2 regions of the Arthrobacter ginsengisoli genome follow, and region 2 is predicted to be linked to the other one. Evidence: predicted binding sites of a transcription regulator. Region 2 holds the regulator's gene; the other holds the start of a gene.
What was found. Region 2 encodes LexA, which represses DNA repair genes until DNA is damaged. Its sites were predicted from a motif close to TCGAACANNTGTTCGA; they were not measured.

Region 1 (5,775 bases), on a different contig from region 2:
ACTGGCGACCTCGTCTCGCTGCATCTGGATGAGACGTACGCGGCCACGACGCCGTTCGGCCAGCGCATCGCCCACGGCCCCCTGACCATGTCACTGGGGTTGGGACTGATGACCCAGACCGGCTACTTCAGCAACGTGGTGGCCTGGCTCGGGCTGGATGAGGTCCGCGCCCTGGCCCCCGTGTTCATCGGCGACACCATCCACGTCAGCGCCACCGTGGAGCTGGCCCGTGAGACCAGGAAGCCGGACCAGGGGATCTGGAAGATCAACTACTCAGTGCTGAAGCAGGATGACTCCACCGTCATGACGTTCAGCAGCAGCTTCATCATGAAAAGGAAGTAGGCCATGACAATCCAGGACAATTTCCGCCCGGCCCCGCCGGCCGAGATCTCCGAGCCCGCCGAATTTGCAGCGCTGCGGAGCCGCGTCCGGGCCATGCTTGCCGAGCATGTCACCCCGGAACGGCTCAATAAGTTCGACGAGGCGGAGGAGTACGACGTCGAGCTCTTCCACGAGATTGCCGCCGCCGGCCTGGTGAAGCTCGACGGCGAACTGCACGGACCCGGGCCGGGGCACCAGGCGCAGGCCGTCGTCCTCGAGGAACTCGGAGCCGGACCAACCTCCGTGGGAGTCAGCATGGTGGTCCAGTACATGGGCGTCCAGCTGCTGCACAGCTACGGCAACCACCAGCAGCAGGAGGAGTTCCTGGCACCGTTGCACGCCGGGAAAGCCAAGATGTCCTTCGGACTGAGCGAACCCGACGGCGGCACCGACGTCGCCCGCGCCATGAAGACCCGCGCCGTCCGCCGGGAGGACGGAAGCTACTCCCTCTCCGGACAGAAGAAATGGATCGGCGGTGCCATGGATGCGGATTACCTCATCATCCTGGCCCGGACCAGCGAAACGGCACGCTCCGCGATCGACGGCATCACCATGTTCCTCGTCCCGCGTTCCACCCCGGGGATCCGGACGGAAGTCATCGACACCGTGGGCATCCGGGGCCTGGCGCAGTGCGACGTCTACCTCGACGACGTCCGCGTCCCGGCTGCGAACATCCTGGGCGAAATCGACAAGGGCTTCCGGCAGGTTCTCGATACGCTCAACGGCGAGCGCCTCAACGGCGCCGCCGTGGCCCTGGGAATTGCCCGCGGAGCCATGGAAACGGCCATCGGCTGGGCCCGCGAGCGGGAGGCGTTCGGCCGCCCGGTGGGCTCCTTCCAGGGCCTCCAGCACAGCCTGGTGGATGCCAGCGTCAAGATCGAATCGGCCCGGCTGCTGCTGCGGCAGGCAGCGGAAGCGTCCGACTCCGGCCCGGGCACGAATGAGACCTGGTCCGCGCTGGCGAAGCTTGCCGCCTCGGACGCTGCGACCACCACCACCGACGTCGGGATGCGCGTTATGGCCGGCTGGGGGTTTTTCCGCGGGCTGCCGATGCAGCGCTACTTCCGTGATGCCCGGCTCTACACCTTCGCGCCGCTGACAGACGAGATGACCCGCAACTACATCGGCGAGAAGCATCTGGGACTCCCCCGGTCCTTCTAAAGCACGCGGCGCACACACAGAAAGGGGCGGCTGCCTTCCGGCAGCCGCCCCTTTCCTTGCGGTTGTGTCTGAAAGACCTAGGACCTGTAGTCGATTTCGAGGTCCACGATGTCCTGGTCGTGCAGGTTGACGACGATGTTGTCCGGCGTCCGGGTGGTCATCCAGATCAGTTCCTCGGTCTTGCTGGCATTGCCTTCGATGTGCGGCATGAACGGCGGCACGAAGACGAAGTCACCCTCATTGAGGTAGACGATCTGGCTGTAGCCCTCGCCGTAGCGGATGAAGCCCCGGCCCTTGAACACATAGCCCCCCGTGTTGGCCTCGCCGTGGTGGTGCGCATCCGAGATCTCGCCGGGACCGGTGTAGACCTTGCCGAACCAGAGGCGCTCAACCGGGCTGTTTTCCTTACTGACGCCGGAGATACGGCGGGCATTCAGCGTCTGGCCGGGTGCGGACGCCAGTTCGTCGGCCCGGTTCACCCGGAACAGGTCCACGTTGCGGTTGATGTCAAAGGCCACTTCAGTCATGGCAGATCCTCCTGAGGTTTTTGAGTTGCCGCCGGTTTCGTCGTCGCAGCCGGGGCCCGACTTCAGTATGTTGCCTCCGCATCCCGGAGTCAAGACGTACGCTTGTTCGTTGAGCTTCCACGGTCCCGCCGGGAGCAACATCCGACCGCCGCCCTTGACAGAAGGCGCCATAATGGGATTACCTAATGAACATTCGGTAAATAAAGCTGGAGGCAATGACGCATGGCTGGATCGACGGTTTCCGGTGACACCCACCCCATCCTTAAAGACGACTACGCCTCGGAGTGGATGGGCATTGAAGTAGTGGCGCTGGACGACGGACATGCCACGATCCGCATGGCGCTCCGGCAGGAAATGCTGAACGGATTCGGCATGGCCCACGGCGGAATGATCTTCGCCTTCGGCGACACAGCCTTCGCGCTGGCCTGCAACCAGACCACCCCGAGCCCGGCTGACGAGGGCAACATCACCGTGGCCTCCGGCGTCGACATCAACTTCCTCAAGCCCGCCTTCCGCGGCCAGATTCTGACCGCCGTCGCCAACCGCCGCGCCAGCACCGGACGCAGCGGCCTCTACGACGTCCAGATCTATGCCGCCGATCCCGGCACGGTCACTGAGACTCCGGCCTCCGCCGGCTCGGCGCCCGCAGCCACGCCTCCCGCCACCACGGTCCCGGGCGAACTCCCCACCGATATCCTCCCGGGCGAACTCGTCGCCGAGTTCCGCGGCCGCAGCCGCACCATCTCCAAGAAATAGAAACAGGGAACCCCAGATGACCCAAGAAACCGTCGCAACCACCAGTGACGCCGTCCTGGACCGCGAAGAAACCATCTCCCGCGACGAGCTCGAGGCATTGCAGCTCAGCCGCCTGCAGCACACCGTGGCCTACGCCTACGACCGCGTTCCCCTGTACAAGCGCAAGTTCGACGAGACCGGCGTCCACCCGACGGACCTGCGCGAGCTCTCCGACCTGGGCAAGTTCCCGTTCACCACGAAGGAGGACCTCCGCCTGGAGTACCCCTTCGGCATGTTCGCCGTGCCGCAGCACGAGGTGGCCCGCATCCACGCCAGCTCCGGCACGACCGGCCGCGCCACCGTCGTCGGCTACACCAAGAAGGACCTCGCCGACTGGGCCAAGCTCGTGGCACGCTCGCTGCGCGCCTCCGGCGTCCGCCCGGGCATGAAGGTCCACAACGCCTACGGCTACGGCCTGTTCACCGGCGGCATGGGTGCCCACGCCGGCGCCGAGGCCCTCGGCTGCACGGTCATCCCTATCTCGGGCGGCCAGACCGAACGCCAGATCACGCTCATCCAGGACTTCAAGCCGGACGCGATTCTGGCGACGCCGACCTACCTGCTGACCATTGCCGACGCGATGATGAAGCAGGGCATCGACCCGACCTCCACCTCGCTCAGGTACGCCGTGCTGGGTGCCGAGCCGTGGACCGAGGAAATGCGCCACGAGCTCGAAGTGATGATGAACATCAAGGCCTGTGACATCTACGGGCTCTCCGAGGTCATGGGGCCCGGCGTCGCCGGCGAGGCCGTGGAAACCCAGGACGGCAGCCACATCTGGGAGGACCACTTCCGCCCCGAAATCATCGACGCCTTCGACCCCTCCGTGGTACTGGGCGACGGCGAACCCGGCGAACTGGTCTTCACCTCGCTCACCAAGGAGGCGCTGCCGATCATCCGGTACCGCACCAAGGACCTCACCCGCCTGCTGCCCGGCACCGCCCGCCCGGCGCACCGCCGGATGGGCCGGATCACCGGCCGCAGCGACGACATGATCATCCTGCGCGGCGTGAACCTGTTCCCGTCGCAGATCGAGGAGATCGCCCTGCGCATCCCCGAGCTGAGCCCGCACTTCCAGCTCGAGCTCACCCGCCCCGAAGGCCAGCGGATGGACCAGCTGACCGTCAAGATCGAACGCCGCGAGTCCGTCACGGCAGAGGGCATCGCGTCGGCCGCCAAGGCCCTGCAGCAGCAGATCAAGATCCACGTCGGCTCCTCCTGCACGGTCAACGTCGTCGAGCCCGGCTCCCTGGAGCGGTCCAACGGCAAGCTCCGCCGGATCTACGACATGCGCCCCAAGGCCTGACCACCTCGTGTCCAGCCCGCCGGGCGGCCCATCCGGGCCCCGGCGGGCTGGCCCATCTCCAGACAGTGAGAACCAGCGACCATGCCCACCACAGCACCCAGCACCAAGCGCGGCCGTCCCGGCTATGACCAGCAGTCGGTGCTGCTGATCGCCGTCGACGTGTTCAACCGCCACGGCTACGACGCCACCTCCATGGGCATCCTCGCTGAAAACCTGGGCATCTCAAAGTCCGCGATTTACCACCATGTGCCGTCCAAGGGTGACCTCCTGAAACTCGCGCTGGACCACGCCCTGGGCGGCCTTGAAGCCATCCTGGAGCAGCCGCAGGCCAAGACCGGCACCGCCGAGGCCCGGCTCGAATTCGTCCTCCGCGAAACCATTTCCGTGCTGGTGGAACGGCTGCCCTATGTCACCCTGCTGCTGCGCCTGCGCGGCAACACCGAGATCGAACGCGACGCGATGGAACGCCGGCGCACCTTCGACCACAAGGTCGCGGCCCTGATTTCCGCCGCCCGCGACGAGGGCTCGCTCCGGCAGGACATCGACCCGCGCACCGTCACCCGGCTGCTCTTCGGCACGATCAACTCCATCGTCGAGTGGTACAAACCCGGCGGTTCCCTCTCCCCCGAGAAACTGGCCGACGACGTCATCACCATGGCCTTCAACGGCCTCCACGTCCCGCGCTAGGGCGGTCCCGCGCCTGCGCTGCGCCGCCGTTTGCGGCCGCGCAGAAGCCCATTGACGGCGCCCGGCGCCGAGGCCACGCTGGTGGGATGGCCACAAAATTATCCCAGCTGATCATGGGCACAATTCCCCAGCTGCGCTACGAGCCCACTGCCAAAAGGGTCCGTGCGAGTCTCGGCCGGGACACCGTCGTCGACACACTGCAGGCCTGCCTGGTGTGGGAACCGCGGCGGATCACCCCCATCTTTGCCGTGCCCGAGCAGGAACTGCACGCCGAGCTCACCGCACCGGCCCTGCCGGCGGCCCCGGTCGAGGAGCACCCGTTCGCGCTTCGGGAAGGCGCGGCCCCGACGACGCTCGACCCTCAAACGGCATTTGGCAGGCACACCATCGCCGGCGAGGAGCTCGACGTCGTGACGGCAACAACGACGGCGTCCCGCGCCGCTTTCCGGCCCGAGGACCCCGATTTGGCCGGCTATGTCGTGCTGAATTTCAACCCCTTCAACTGGCTCGAGGACGATGAGGAGATCATCGGCCATCCCCGGGACCCGTTCCACCGCGTGGACATCCGCGCTTCGTCCGTGGACGTGGAGGTGGCGCTCGACGGCGTGAGCCTGGCCCGCACGAACGGCGCACAGCTGCTCTACGAGACGCTGCTTCCCGTGCGGTACTACATCCCGCCCGCGGACGTGCGGCTGGACCTGCTGGAGGAGAGTCCGAAGCGGACCGTCTGCCCATACAAGGGCGAGGCCAGCTACTGGAGCTACCCGGGCTCCGGGAAAGGCCGGAACATCGCGTGGGGCTACGACCGGCGGTTCCTCGACGCCGCCCAGATCCACGGCCTCATCAGCTTCTTCAACGAGCGCGTCGACCTGACGGTGGGAGGTGTTCTGCAGCCCCGCCCCGTGTCGCCGTGGTCCC
Region 2 (13,287 bases):
GGGCTTGCCGGTCTTCTCCACCATCTGGCGCAGCAGTTCGACGTTGGGTCCCTGGAGCGTGCCGTCCTTGGTGACGTCCGTAACGACGTAACGGGAGCAGCCTGCCTCTTCGAGGCGTCCGAGGACGTCCCAGAGGTCACCGCCCTCCTTGGTCCAGCCGCGGCCGGCGAGTGTTGTGCCGCGGACGTCCAGTCCGACGGCGATCTTGTCGCCGAAACGCTCGATCACCCGGGCCGTCCATTCCGGGTTCTCCAGTGCCGCCGTGCCCAGGTTCACGCGGGCGACGCCCAGGTCCAGGGCCTTCTCGAGCGACTCGTCATCGCGCAGGCCGCCGGAGAGCTCCACCTTGATGTCGAGCCGGCCGACCACTTCGCGAAGCAGTTCAGCGTTGGAGCCCCGCCCGAAAGCGGCGTCGAGGTCAACGAGGTGGACCCATTCCGCCCCCTGCTGCTGCCAGTTCAGCGCAGCTTCCAACGGAGTGCCGTAGCTCGTTTCGCTGCCGGCCTCGCCCTGGACGAGGCGGACGGCCTGGCCGTTGACGACGTCGACGGCGGGCAGCAGCTCCAGCAGGGGCAGCGGGGTTTCGGTGGTCATCGTGGATCCTCAGCTCTTAGGTACGGCTCTTCGGGAAAACGGCAGGGGGTTGCGGCGGCGGGGCGCGTCAGGCGGCAGGCAGCGTCAGGCGGCAGGCAGCGTCAGGAGGTAGGCGGCGAGCAGCGCCATCCCGGCCAGGACGTAGAACACAACCTGGACCCAGCGCGGGCTCTTCTGCAGGCGGAACGACAGCCCTCCGCCGACCAGCAGCCCGGCGAGCCCCATCAGCACTATGGACCACATCTAGGCGGTCCCGGTTTGCGGGGTCCGGGACCCGCCGTGCAGGCCTTCCACCCAGTTGCGCAGCAGGCGCGCTCCGGCATCGCCGGACTTCTCCGGGTGGAACTGCGTGGCGCACAGCGGGCCGTTTTCCACAGCTGCGATGAACGGGGCGCCGTGCTCAGACCAGGTGACGAGGGGCGCCGTCATCCGCGGCTGGATGACGTCGAAATCCCACTTCTGGACACCGTACGAGTGGACGAAGTAGAAGCGCTCGTCCTCGACACCGGCGAAGAGCCTGGAGCCCTCCGGAACCGTCACCGTGTTCCAGCCCATGTGCGGTACGACGTCGGCCGGGAGGAGCTCCACCTTGCCGGGCCATTCCGCCATCCCTTCGGCTTCGGTGCCGTGCTCGACACCGGCCTCGAACAAGACCTGGAGGCCGACGCAGATGGCCAGGACGGGACGGCCGCCGGCGACGCGGCGGCCGATCATGCGGATCGCGTCGACGGCTTTGAGTTCGCGCATCACCGTTTCAAACGCACCGACCCCGGGGACCAGAAGGCCGTCGGCGTTGAGCACGTCCTCCGGCTTGGAGCTGAGGATCACCTCGGCGCCGGCGCGTTCGAGGGCGCGGACGGCGGAACGGACGTTGCCCGAGCCGTAGTCGAGGACCGTGACCGTGGGCTTGCCCTCGGGCGACGCCGGCTTCCGGCCGGCGTCGGGGTTGATGATTGCCCCGTCCTTCAGTACCCGGCCGGTCACAGCGCCCCCTTGGTGGAGGGGATGCCCTTGACGCGGGGGTCCGGTTCGACGGCGGCGCGCAGGGCACGCGCGAACGCCTTGAACTGGGCCTCGACGATGTGGTGCGGATCCCGGCCGGCGGTAACGTTCATGTGCAGGCAGATTCCGGCGTGCAGGGTGATCGCCTCGAAGACGTGGCGGGTCAGCGAACCGGTGAAGTGTCCGCCGATCAGGTGGTACTCCTGGCCGGCCGGCTCGCCGCCGTGCACGAGGTACGGGCGGCCGGAGACGTCGACGACGGCATGCGCGAGGGCCTCGTCGAGCGGAACCGTGGCTTCGCCGAACCGGCGGATCCCGGCCTTGTTCCCGAGCGCGGTGCGCAGGACCTCGCCGAAGGTGATGGCAACGTCCTCGACGGTGTGGTGGACGTCGATGTGCGTATCGCCGGTGGCCTTGACCGTCATATCGATCAGGGAGTGCTTGCTCAGCGCCGTCAGCATGTGGTCGTAGAAGGGGACCGAGGTGCTGATGTCGGACACGCCGGTGCCGTCCAGGTTGATCTCGACCAGCACGGATGATTCGCTGGTGGTCCGTTCCATGCGTGCGGTCCGGGCCTCGGCAGCGGTTGATCCGGTGTTGCTCATGTGGGTGTCCTTTGATGACGACGGTGCCCGCCGTTCAGGCAGGGTGGATGTCCTGGGTTAAGTCTAGGCGGGCTGTACCGCGTGCCCGGCCAGGATCAGTTCGAGGGCTTCGAGGAAGGCTGTGGTTTCCGTCTCAGTCCCGGCCGTGACGCGCAGGTGTCCCGGGATGCCAACGTCCCGGATGAGCACGCCGGCGTCGAGCAGGCCCTGCCAGACTTCGTGGGGGTTGTCGAGACCGCCGAAGAAGACGTAGTTGGAGTCGGAGGCGGCCGGTTTGAGGCCCATCCGCTGGAGTTCGGACACGATCCTGTCCCGCTGGCGCTTGATGTCCTCGACGTCGGCCATCAGCGCCACCCGGTGGTGCAGGGCGGCCAGGGCTGTCGCCTGGGTGATGGCGGAGAGGTGGTACGGGAGTCGGACCAGGCGCAGGGCGTCCGTTACTTCCGGCGCGGCCGCCATGTAGCCCACCCGGGCTCCGGCGAGGGCGAAGGCCTTGCTCATGGTGCGCGAGACGATCAGGCGTTCCCGGCCGGGCAGCAGGGTGAGGGCGCTGGGCGTGCCGTCGTGGGCGAACTCGTGGTACGCCTCGTCGACGATCACGATGGTCTGGCTGGCCTCGCCGGCCTCGTAGACGGCTTCCACCACGTCCAGGCCCAGCCCGGTGCCGGTGGGGTTGTTCGGGGAGCAGAGGAAGACGATGTTCGGCTGGAGTTCGCGGACCTGGCGGGCCGCCGACTCGGCGCTCAGCCCGTAGCCGTCGGCGCGGACGCCCGCGAGGTACCCGGTGTCCGTGCCGGCAGCCAGCAGCGGGTACATCGAGTAGGTGGGAGGGAAGCCCAGGGCGGTGCGGCCCGGGCCGCCGAACGCCTGAAGGATCTGCTGGAGAACCTCGTTGGAGCCGTTCGCGGCCCAGATGTTGTCGGCACCCAGTCCGTGCCCGAGGTATTCGGCCAGGGCTGCACGCAGTTCCGTGAATTCGCGGTCCGGGTAGCGGTTCAGGCCGACCGCGGCAATCGTAACGGCCTCGGTGATGGCGGCCCGAACGTCCGCCGGGACGCCGTGGGTGTTCTCGTTGACGTTGAGCAGGATGGGCACGTCCAGCTGCGGCGCGCCGTAGGGCGTCAGGCCGCGCAGGTTTGTCCGGAGGGGAAGTCGGTTCAGGCGCTCTAGCTGGTCAGTCACTGCACCAGTTTAAGTGAGATCGCGGCGGGGGCTGAAACTGTGACGGATCAACGGAGCTACTTGGACGGAATGAAGAGCGCCTGGCCCGGCACGACCCGGGCAGCCTCCAGGTTGTTCAGCTGGACGATGTCGGCGACGACATCGCGGGGATCCCGCTCCGGGGCGACGGCCTCGGCGATGGCCCAGAGGGACTCACCGGGCTGCACCGTCACGGTCACCGTGGGGGTCAGGGAGAGATCAGCGGCGGACTCCGCGGCTTTGGCCGGGGCGTTGAGGAAGCCGCTGAGGGACAGAACGAGCGCGGCCAGCAGGATCAGCGGCACCCCGATGAAGACAATGCGTCCCCGCCGGGTTAGCCTCAGCGGCGCCTGCCTGGCCCGTGGTCCGCGGCCGGCCACGGTGCGCCGGTCTCCCGGCGCACCGCCCCCGGGGCGGCCGTAGTTGCCGAATGCGTCGCGGCCGAAAGTATCGTGAAACACGCTTGATGCTGACATGAACTTAGCCCTCCTGGACCATACTGTGCCGCCCGGCATACTCCACATATGCGCCGCCAACCGGCCTGACCTTCGAACAAAGAACCGAACGTTGTGCTGCGTCCATGCCGTGTTTCACTAGAACACATATTCGAACGCTGCCTGATCTGTTTTAGCACTTATTGACGAACATTGTCGAGACTCGCTAGAACAAATGTTTGAAAAAGCCGTGCGGCTGGCCTACGTTTGAGTCAAAGAACAACCACTTCTGCAGTTGATCAGCAGGGTCTGACATTTCAGGCCGGAAGTTCCCGGCAGCCGCAGCCACGGCGGCCGGGCGGAACGGAAAGGCGTTGGCGAACATGGCAGCACAAGCCACCGGCGGCAGGGCCACCCAGCGGAACACGCAGGCAGCCCGGCCGCCCAAGAGCCTCACGGTCCGGCAGAAGAAGATTCTGGAAACCATCCAGCGCTCCGTGACGGACAACGGCTACCCGCCGTCCATGCGCGAGATCGGTGACACGGTCGGCCTCGCCAGCCTCTCCAGCGTCACCCACCAGCTCTCACAGCTGGAGAAGCTGGGCTATCTGCGCCGCGACCCCAAGCGCCCCCGCGCCATGGAAGTGCTGATGCCCCTGACCCTCGATGAGGGAACCACAAAGAATTCCGGAGTCGGGAAGTCCAGCGGCCTGCGCACGGTCGGCGGTTTGTCGGTGTCGGAGCTGGCCAGTGCCACCGATACGGCCATGGTGCCGCTGGTGGGCCGCATCGCCGCCGGCGGGCCGATCCTGGCGGACCAGGTCGTCGAGGACGTTATGCCGCTGCCGCGCCAGCTCGTGGGCCACGGCGAGCTCTTTATGCTCAAAGTCGCGGGCGATTCGATGATCGACGCCGCCATCTGCGACGGCGACTGGGTGGTGGTCCGCCGGCAGGGTGACGCCGTCAACGGTGACATTGTCGCCGCCCTGCTGGACGACGAGGCAACGGTCAAGACGTTCCGCCAGCGCGACGGCCACACCTGGCTGCTGCCGCAGAACACCCAATACGAGCCCATTCTCGGTGATCACGCCGTCATCATGGGCAAGGTCGTCTCGGTCCTGCGCTCCCTCTAGGAGCCCGGCGGACCCGCACGCCCGGTCGTTGCGGAGGGCCCCGCCTCACATGGCGGGGCTCTTCGCGTTTTCTGCGGCTGCGGCTAGGCGGCCGGCTGCCCGGATTCCTTCGCAAGCCGCTCCAGGGCCGCGACGGCAATCGCGGGGTCGGTGGTGGGCCAGAACGGCGGCAGGGCGGCACGAAGGAATCCCCCGTAGCGTTCGGTGGAAAGCCGCGAGTCGAGCACGGCCACGACTCCCCGGTCCGTCGTCGTGCGGATCAGCCGGCCGGCCCCCTGGGCCAGGCGGATGGCGGCATGGGTCGCGGAAACGCTCATGAAGCCGTTGCCGCCGGCCTGGGCCACCGCGCGGGACCTGGCCGTCATGAGGGGATCGTCGGGCCGCGGGAACGGAATCCGGTCGATCACCACAAGCCGGCAGGAGGTCCCGGGCACATCGACGCCCTGCCACAGCGACATGGTGCCGAACAGGCAGGTGTCCGGTTCGTCGGCGAACTGCTTCACGAGCGCGGTCATGGTCGAATCGCCCTGGCAGAGGATGCCCATGTCCAGCCGCGGGCGCATGGCCTCGGCGGCGTCCTCGGCCGCGCGGCGGGAGGAGAACAGGCACAGGGCGCCGCCGCCGGAGGCACGGATCAGCTTCTCGAGTTCGTCGAGGGCTTCCGGGGACGCGCCGCGGCCGGGCTTGGGCAGGTGTTTGGCGACATAGAGGATGCCCTGTTTTGGGTATTCGAACGGCGAGCCGACGTCGACGCCGGTCCAGCTGGGGGCCCCCGGCCCGACCAGTCCAAGGCCGCCAGCGGCCGGTTCGAAGGCTGACCCGATCGCCAGCGTTGCCGAGGTCAGGATGACGGTGTGGTCCGCGAAGAGCCCCTCGCGCAGCCTCCCGGCCACGCTGAGCGGTGCGATGTTGATCAGCGCCGGGGCGGACTCGTCCGGCTGGGCGTACCCCTGCTGCGGGTCAAAGGTGCTGTTGCGGGAAAACCAGACCACCTCGCGGTTCTCGCGGGCGGCAAGCAGCCGTTCGCAGAGCTCCAGGATCACCATCAGCCGGGAGCGGGCGAGCTGGCGGCCGCCGTCGGCTGTGTTGGCGCTGTCCCCCTTGGAATCCGAGAGAGCGGCACGACAGGCGTCCCGCAGCTGGTCCACACAGTCCAGTTGTTCGGTGTTGAGGCCGTTGGGCATAAGGCCGCTGGGGACGCCCTCAATGGCAAGTTCGAGGTGGGACGCGGCGTTGTTCAGTGCGTCCACGGTGATGCCGGTGTGCTTGCGCGCCCCGGATGCGGCGGCGTGCACCATCGCGGCGGAGAGCTGGCCGGACACGGCGCCGGTCACGCGGTCCTGCAGCTCGTGGGCTTCGTCCACCACCACGACGTCGTATTCCGGCAGCACGGCAAGGCCCTCGAAGGCGCTGACTGCCAGCATGGCGTGGTTGGTGACGACGACGTCGGCGTCAGCGGCGTTCTGCCGGGCCAGTTCGCTGAAGCATTCGGCCGCCATCGGGCATTTCTGCGCGCCCAGGCACTCCATCGACGTGACCGAGACCTGCCGCCAGGCACGGTCGGTGACGCCGGGCAGGAGTTCGTCCCGGTCCCCCGTCGTGGTGTCCTCGGCCCAGTCGCGCAGCCGGACGACTTCCTTGCCGAGCTGCGACGACGGGCCGCCCATCGCCGCCGCGAAATGCGGCACGGAGGTGTCCTCGCCGAGCGAGAAGAGCTGGCCTTCGGACGGTTCTTCCGAGGGAAAGCCGCCGTCGAGCTTGTGGCGGCACACGTAGTTGGAGCGGCCCTTGACGAGGGCGACCTTGACGGGCCGTTCCAGCGCCGGGGTGATGGTCTTCAGCAGCCGGGGCAGGTCGCGGCCGACGATCTGGGTCTGCAGGGCCAGGGTGGCGGTGGAGACCAGGGTGGGCTTGTCGCTGACGAGCGAATGGGCGATCAGCGGGATGAGGTACGCGAGCGACTTGCCGGTTCCGGTGCCGGCCTGGACCAGCAGGTGGTCGCCGCTGTCAATCGCGTGCGCCACCTGCCTGGCCATCTCGTGCTGGCCGTCGCGGCTCTGGCCGCCCATGCCGGACACGGCGCGGTCGAGCAGTTCGATGACAAACTCCTCACCGGTCCGGCCGCCTGCGTCCGCCCCGGTCACCGCTGCGTCAGTCATTGCTGATGAACGAATCCAGTTCGGCGGCGAATCCTTCACGCACCATCACGACGGCACGGGTGCCCGCTTCCTCGTGGTCGAGGCTGAGGATCTCGGCGTCGGTCTCGTGCAGCTTGCTGAGCAGGTCACCGCGGTTGTACGGGATCATCAGTTCCAGTTTCACGCTCGGCCTCGGGATGCCCTCGCTGATGGCCTTGAGCAGTTCCGGGATGCCTTCCCCGGTCCGGGCAGAAACCACCACGTGGCGCGGTTCGCGCTGCTTGAGCCGTTCGATTACGAAGGGGTCCGCGGCGTCGGCCTTGTTCAGGACGATGATTTCAGGCACCTTGCGTGCGTCGACCTCGCTGAACACCTTGCGGACGGCAGCGATCTGGCCTTCCGGATCCGGGTGGGAGACGTCCACAACGTGCAGGATCAGGTCCGCGTCGGCAACTTCCTCCAGAGTGGAGCGGAACGCCTCCACCAGCTGGGTGGGCAGTGAACGGACAAAGCCCACGGTGTCGGCGAGGGTATAGCCCAGCCCGTCCGAGGTCTCGGCCTTGCGGACCGTCGGGTCCAGGGTGGCGAACAGCGCGTTCTCCACCAGGACACCGGCGTCGGTCAGCCGGTTCAGCAGCGAGGACTTGCCGGCGTTGGTGTACCCGGCGATCGCCACGGAGGGCACGGCATTACGACGGCGGTTGGCGCGTTTGGTTTCCCGGGCCGGCTTCATCGCGGCGATTTCGCGGCGCAGCTTGGCCATCCTGGTGCGGATCCGGCGGCGGTCCAGCTCAATCTTGGTTTCACCGGGACCACGCGATCCCATGCCGGCACCGGCACCACCGACCTGGCCACCGGCCTGGCGGGACATCGAGTCACCCCAGCCGCGCAGGCGCGGGAGCAGGTACTCGAGCTGGGCCAGTTCCACCTGGGCCTTGCCCTCGCGGCTCTTGGCGTGCTGGGCAAAGATGTCCAGGATCAAGGCCGTGCGGTCGATCACTTTGACCTTGACGATGTCTTCCAGGCTGCGGCGCTGTGACGGTGCCAGTTCGGCGTCGACGACGACGGTGTCAGCCCCGGTGGACATCACGATGTCCTTGAGCTCCTGGGCCTTGCCGGAGCCGAGGAAGGTCCCGGGATCGGGCTTCGCGCGGCGCTGGACTATGCCGTCGAGGACCTCCGAGCCGGCGGTCTCGGCCAGGGCGGCGAGTTCGCGGAGCGAGTTCTCGGCGTCGGCGAGGGTGCCCTCGGTCCATAGACCGGCCAGCACCACACGCTCGAGGCGCAGCTGCCGGTATTCGACTTCGGTGACGTCTTCGAGTTCGGTCGACAGCCCGGCGGTACGCCGCAGGGCGTGCCGCTCCTCGAGATCCTGCTGGTCGCCGTCGAAGTTGCTGTGTTCCTCGTCCAGCCGGGAAATCGCCTGCGCCTTGCCGAGCACGGACGTGGCCTCACCGGCAGCCGGGGCTGCCTTCCGGGCAGGGGTGTCCTTGGACAGGATCCGGTCGATGACAGCCTGGATTTCCGCAGGGCTCATGTCCTGGGCTGCTGAATCGGGTCCGGGGTTGGGCTGACTGGTCATGGTCTCCTTTAGAGGTTCGGCAGTTTCAGAATAGTGCCGATTGGTGCCGGGCGGGGCGGTATTCGCGCTGGGCTGACGACTATTGGTCATTCGGGTCTCCTGGGATGCCTGCGGCGGCGGTGCCGGGACAGGGCGGGCTCCGCAAGAAGCGGCGGGAAGGCGGTGGGCATGGGGCGGGAACAGGCGCGGTGCGGCCTTGAGGAGGAGCGCCTGTCCGCTCGGCCGGGCCCCAGCGGGCACTGCCGAACTCCAAGAGGATCGGGCGCCAGCGTGTGGTCCCTGCCGGGATCATCGTGGGGTGGCGCTCTGAGCGGAAGGTAACTACCTGCGTCGCTGCGGGGACAGGGGTTAACCCGTGCCGGCTACTTGAAGTTCAAGAACATGGTTTCAAGGTTAGCAGACGGTGCGGCTGCTTCCGGGCCGCCGTCAGGGGGCCGGGCCGCGCCGTCCGCGCCCCTGCCGCCGGTTTCCCATAGACACCAAGGGGCAACTAATCTGGCCAGTTATGGAGTCCGCACACTATTTCAGCGCCCAGCCTGCCGGGCCGTTCACGCGTAAGCCCCTGACCGTGGAGCTTGCCGGTGAGACCCGGCACCTGCAGACGTCCTCGGGCATCTTCAGCCCGGACGGCATCGACAAGGGCACAGCCGTGCTGCTGGCCGAGGCTCCCGCCCCGGCCCCGCAGGGGACGCTGCTGGATATCGGCTGCGGCTGGGGTCCGGTCGCGCTGACCATGGCGCTGCGGGCACCGCACTCTCAGGTCTACGCCGTGGACGTCAACGAACGCTGCGTCACCCTGACCAACGAAAACGCCGCGCTGCTGGGCCTGGGCAATGTCACGGCCAGCACGCCCGACGCCGTCGACCCTGAGCTTCGCTTTGACACCATCTGGTCCAACCCGCCCATCCGGGTCGGCAAGGACGAGCTCCATGCCCTGCTGCTGCTGTGGCTGCCGCGGCTGGCGCCGGGCGGCTCGGCGTGGCTGGTGGTGCAGAAGAACCTGGGCTCGGATTCCCTGCAGCGCTGGCTCGCGGCGGAGCTCGACAGCACTTTCACGGTAACGCGCGAGAGCACTTCGAAGTCATTCCGCATCCTGCGGGTCAGGAAAGCGTCCCGCTAGCCACAATTGCCGCGGGCCCACTGAGCTCGACGTGCTCGTGGCCCTCCGCGCCGAGGAAAAACTTCACCCCGACAACCCCGCCCGGGACGTGGACATTCCAGGCGTCCGGCGCACCCTGGCCGGCCCAGTGGCGGATCGCGACAGCCGCGGCACAGGCGCCGGTGCCGCAGGACTGTGTTTCCCCGACGCCCCGCTCATGAACGCGCATCGTGATGGTACCGACCCCGTTATGGACCAACGGCTCGGACGGCACAACGAATTCCACGTTCGTGCCGTGGGGCGGGGTCGGATCCACGTGGGGTGCCGTAAACAGCTGCGTGGCATCCAGCTCGGCCAGTTCGGCCAGCGCCACCACGGTATGCGGATTGCCCATGCTCACGGACAGGGCGGGCCTGGCGACTTCCAGCCCCGCCGCGCTGACCAGCGAATCCATGGCCCGCGCAGTGGCCTCGCCCGGAAAGATGAACTCCCACGGGCCCATGTCGACGGCATAGCCGGCGGCGGTTCGGACGATCGTTTTCGCACCGGCCCGGGTGCCGATGGTCAGTGATTCGCCGGCGGGCAGCTCCACGAGGCCTTCGGCAATCAGGAAGTGCACAAAGACGCGGACGCCGTTGCCGCACATCTCGGACACCGAGCCGTCGCCGTTGCGGTAGTCCATAAACCATTCGGCGTCCGGGCTTCGCGTGAGCAGCTCCTGGCCCTCGGCGAGCAGCCGCGACGGGACGGCGCGGATCAGTCCGTCGCCGCCGATTCCGCGGTGCCGGTCACAGAGTGCTGCGACCTGCTCCGGAGTCACCGCCAAGGTGCCGTTGGGGTCGGCCAGGAGCACAAAGTCGTTTCCCGTGCCGTGGCCTTTGGAAAAGTTGAGTCCGCTCAGGGCTGCCGTGTCACCGGTGGAGTTGTGGTCAGCGGCCACGGTCAGGGTTTCGTCCATGCTCCAAGGTTACCGTTCCGGCGCCGCCGGCTGGGTCCCTGCCCGGTCGGGAACGCCTGGAACGCCGGGACCGCAGAGTGCGGCGGCCTTGGTCACGAGTTCCGGGTCCTGCCAGTCGAGCCAATGGATGCGGGGGTCGGCGCGGAACCAGGTGAGCTGCCGGCGGGCGAACTGCCGGGTCGCGACAATCGTTTCCTCCGTGGCCTGCGCCACGTCGGATTCGCCGTCGAGGACCCTGAGGAACTGGGCGTAGCCGAGGGCGCACGGGGCCGTGCGCCCCAGCCGGAGTCCGGCGGCGTCGAGCTTCCGGACCTCGTCGAGCAGGCCGCTTTCCACCATGGCGTGGACGCGGCGGGCCAGCCGTTCCCGGAGTTGTTCGCGGTCCACCTCCAGCCCGATCTGCACGGCGGGCCCGGCGTACTCGCGGGTGGGCATAAACGAACTGAAAGGCCGCCCGGTGAGTTCGAATACTTCGAGGGCGCGGACGATCCGGCGTGCGTCCCCGAGCCGGCCGGCGGAGACCGGGTCCACGCCTTCCAGCCGCGCCCGCAGCGGCGCCGCCCCGGCGGTTTCCAGTTCCGCCTCGAGCCTGCGCCGGATGGCGGGGTCCGTGCCCGGGAATTCCAGCACGTCCAGGGCGGCCCGGACATAGAGCCCGGAGCCGCCGGCCAGGATGGCGCGTTTGCCGCGGGAGTGAAGGTCGGCGATGAGCGCGCGGGCCTGCTGTTGGAAATCCGAGACGCTCGCTTCCTCGGTCACGTCCAGGATGTCCAGGAGGTGGTGTGGCACCCCCCGGCGTTCGTCCTCGGTGATCTTGGCGGTGCCGATGTCCATGCCGCGGTAGAACTGCATGGAGTCGGCATTGATGACTTCGCCGCCGAGTTCCAGTGCCAGCGAGACGGCGAGATCGGACTTGCCCGAGCCGGTGGGCCCGACGACGGCGATTATCGGCGGCACAGCCGGCCGCCCACCCTGCAGTGCCTCGCCGGCGGCCTGGGCGGTGCCCTGCGGGCCTGCCACGGCGCTAGCGGCCGCGGACGGGAAGGGTGGGCATGCCCAGGGACACGCCGGTGGTGCCGGCGGCGGGTCCCGGCGCGGGTGCGCCGCAGGAGTCCGCCTGGGACCTGTCCCAGGCGTCACCCGCCCGGGAGCGGCGGAGGCTGTAGTCGTCCGCCGACGCAGGGTCGGCCACCAGGTGGAACGCCGCTGCCCCGGTGATGGTCACGGTGACGAGGTCGCCGGGGCGGGGCGTCCCGGCGCCGGCCGGAACGGAGAAGTGGACCAGGCGCTGGTCCCGGGCCCGCCCGGTGAGCCGGTGGGTTTCCCCGGACTTGCGCCCGGGCTGGGCCGTGACCATGACTTCCACCCGCCGGCCGAGCTGGCGGGCGTTTTCCTCGGCGGCGATCCGGTCCTGCAGGGCGGTGAGACGTTCGAAGCGTTCCTGCACCACGGCCTTGGGAAGCTGGTCAGGGAGCTCGGCGGCGGGCGTGCCAGGCCGCTTGGAGTACTGGAAGGTGAAGGCGGTGGCGAAGCGGGACCTTTCCACGACGTCGAGTGTGGCCTGGAAGTCCTCCTCGGTCTCGCCGGGGAACCCGACGATGATGTCTGTGGAGATCGCGGCCTGCGGGATTTTCTCGCGGACCTTTTCCAGGATGCCCAGGAACTTCGTCGAGCGGTACGACCGTTTCATGTCCTTGAGGACCTTGTCCGAGCCGGACTGCAGCGGCATGTGCAGCTGCGGCATCACGTTGGGGGTCTCCGCCATGGCGTCGATGACGTCGTCGGTGAAGGCCGCGGGGTGCGGGCTCGTGAAGCGGACACGTTCCAGCCCGGGGATGTCTCCGCAGGCGCGCAGCAGCTTGGAGAAGGCCTGGCGGTCGCCGAACTCGACGCCGTAGGAGTTTACGTTCTGGCCCAGCAGGGTGACTTCGATGGCGCCGTCGTCGACGAGGGCCTGGATCTCGGCCAGGATGTCGCCGGGGCGGCGGTCCTTTTCCTTGCCGCGCAGGGCCGGAACGATGCAGAACGTGCACGTGTTGTTGCAGCCGACGGAGATCGACACCCAGCCGGCATAAACCGAATCCCGCTTGGTCGGCAGGGTGGAGGGGAAGACGTCGAGCGACTCGAGGATTTCGAGCTGTGCCTCGTTGTTGTGGCGTGCCCGTTCCAGCAGCGCCGGCAGGGCGCCGACGTTGTGCGTGCCGAACACGGCGTCCACCCAGGGGGCCTTCTTCAGGATGGTGTCGCGGTCCTTCTGCGCCAGGCAGCCTCCGACGGCGATCTGCATTCCCGGGTTCGCTTCCTTGACCGGGGCGAGCATGCCGAGGTTGCCATAGAGCTTGTTGTCGGCGTTTTCCCGCACCGCGCAGGTGTTGAAGACGACGACGTCGGCCAGCTCCCCCGCGGCCGGGACATAGCCGGCAGCTTCGAGCATCCCGGACATCCGCTCGGAGTCGTGCACGTTCATCTGGCAGCCGAAGGTCCGCACCTGGTAGGTGCGGGGCGGCGCCGTGGCGGGACGTGACCCGCCAGGCAGCGACGA

Region 1: the regulator LexA is predicted to act here: its motif matches at 2,164-2,179, upstream of J2X01_RS21820 (hotdog fold thioesterase).

The regions. Positions count from the first base shown of each region.
Region 1 covers NZ_JAVDVQ010000053.1:332-6,106, forward strand. The annotation lists gene J2X01_RS21805 (MaoC/PaaZ C-terminal domain-containing protein) at 1-342, shown strand, start outside; gene J2X01_RS21810 (acyl-CoA dehydrogenase family protein) at 346-1,542, shown strand; gene J2X01_RS21815 (cupin domain-containing protein) at 1,620-2,069, opposite strand; gene J2X01_RS21820 (hotdog fold thioesterase) at 2,292-2,825, shown strand; gene paaK (phenylacetate--CoA ligase PaaK) at 2,842-4,170, shown strand; gene J2X01_RS21830 (TetR/AcrR family transcriptional regulator) at 4,252-4,857, shown strand; gene J2X01_RS21835 (DUF427 domain-containing protein) at 4,944-5,775, shown strand, end outside.
Region 2 covers NZ_JAVDVQ010000002.1:395,505-408,791, reverse strand. The annotation lists gene priA (bifunctional 1-(5-phosphoribosyl)-5-((5-phosphoribosylamino)methylideneamino)imidazole-4-carboxamide isomerase/phosphoribosylanthranilate isomerase PriA) at 1-594, opposite strand, end outside; gene J2X01_RS04005 (CG2302 family histidine operon protein) at 679-837, opposite strand; gene hisH (imidazole glycerol phosphate synthase subunit HisH) at 838-1,578, opposite strand; gene hisB (imidazoleglycerol-phosphate dehydratase HisB) at 1,575-2,201, opposite strand; gene J2X01_RS03990 (histidinol-phosphate transaminase) at 2,265-3,383, opposite strand; gene J2X01_RS03985 (LysM peptidoglycan-binding domain-containing protein) at 3,440-3,877, opposite strand; gene lexA (transcriptional repressor LexA) at 4,219-4,968, shown strand; gene J2X01_RS03975 (ATP-dependent DNA helicase) at 5,052-7,127, opposite strand; gene hflX (GTPase HflX) at 7,120-8,688, opposite strand; gene J2X01_RS03965 (class I SAM-dependent methyltransferase) at 9,194-9,808, shown strand; gene dapF (diaminopimelate epimerase) at 9,789-10,745, opposite strand; gene miaA (tRNA (adenosine(37)-N6)-dimethylallyltransferase MiaA) at 10,755-11,723, opposite strand; gene miaB (tRNA (N6-isopentenyl adenosine(37)-C2)-methylthiotransferase MiaB) at 11,770-13,287, opposite strand, start outside.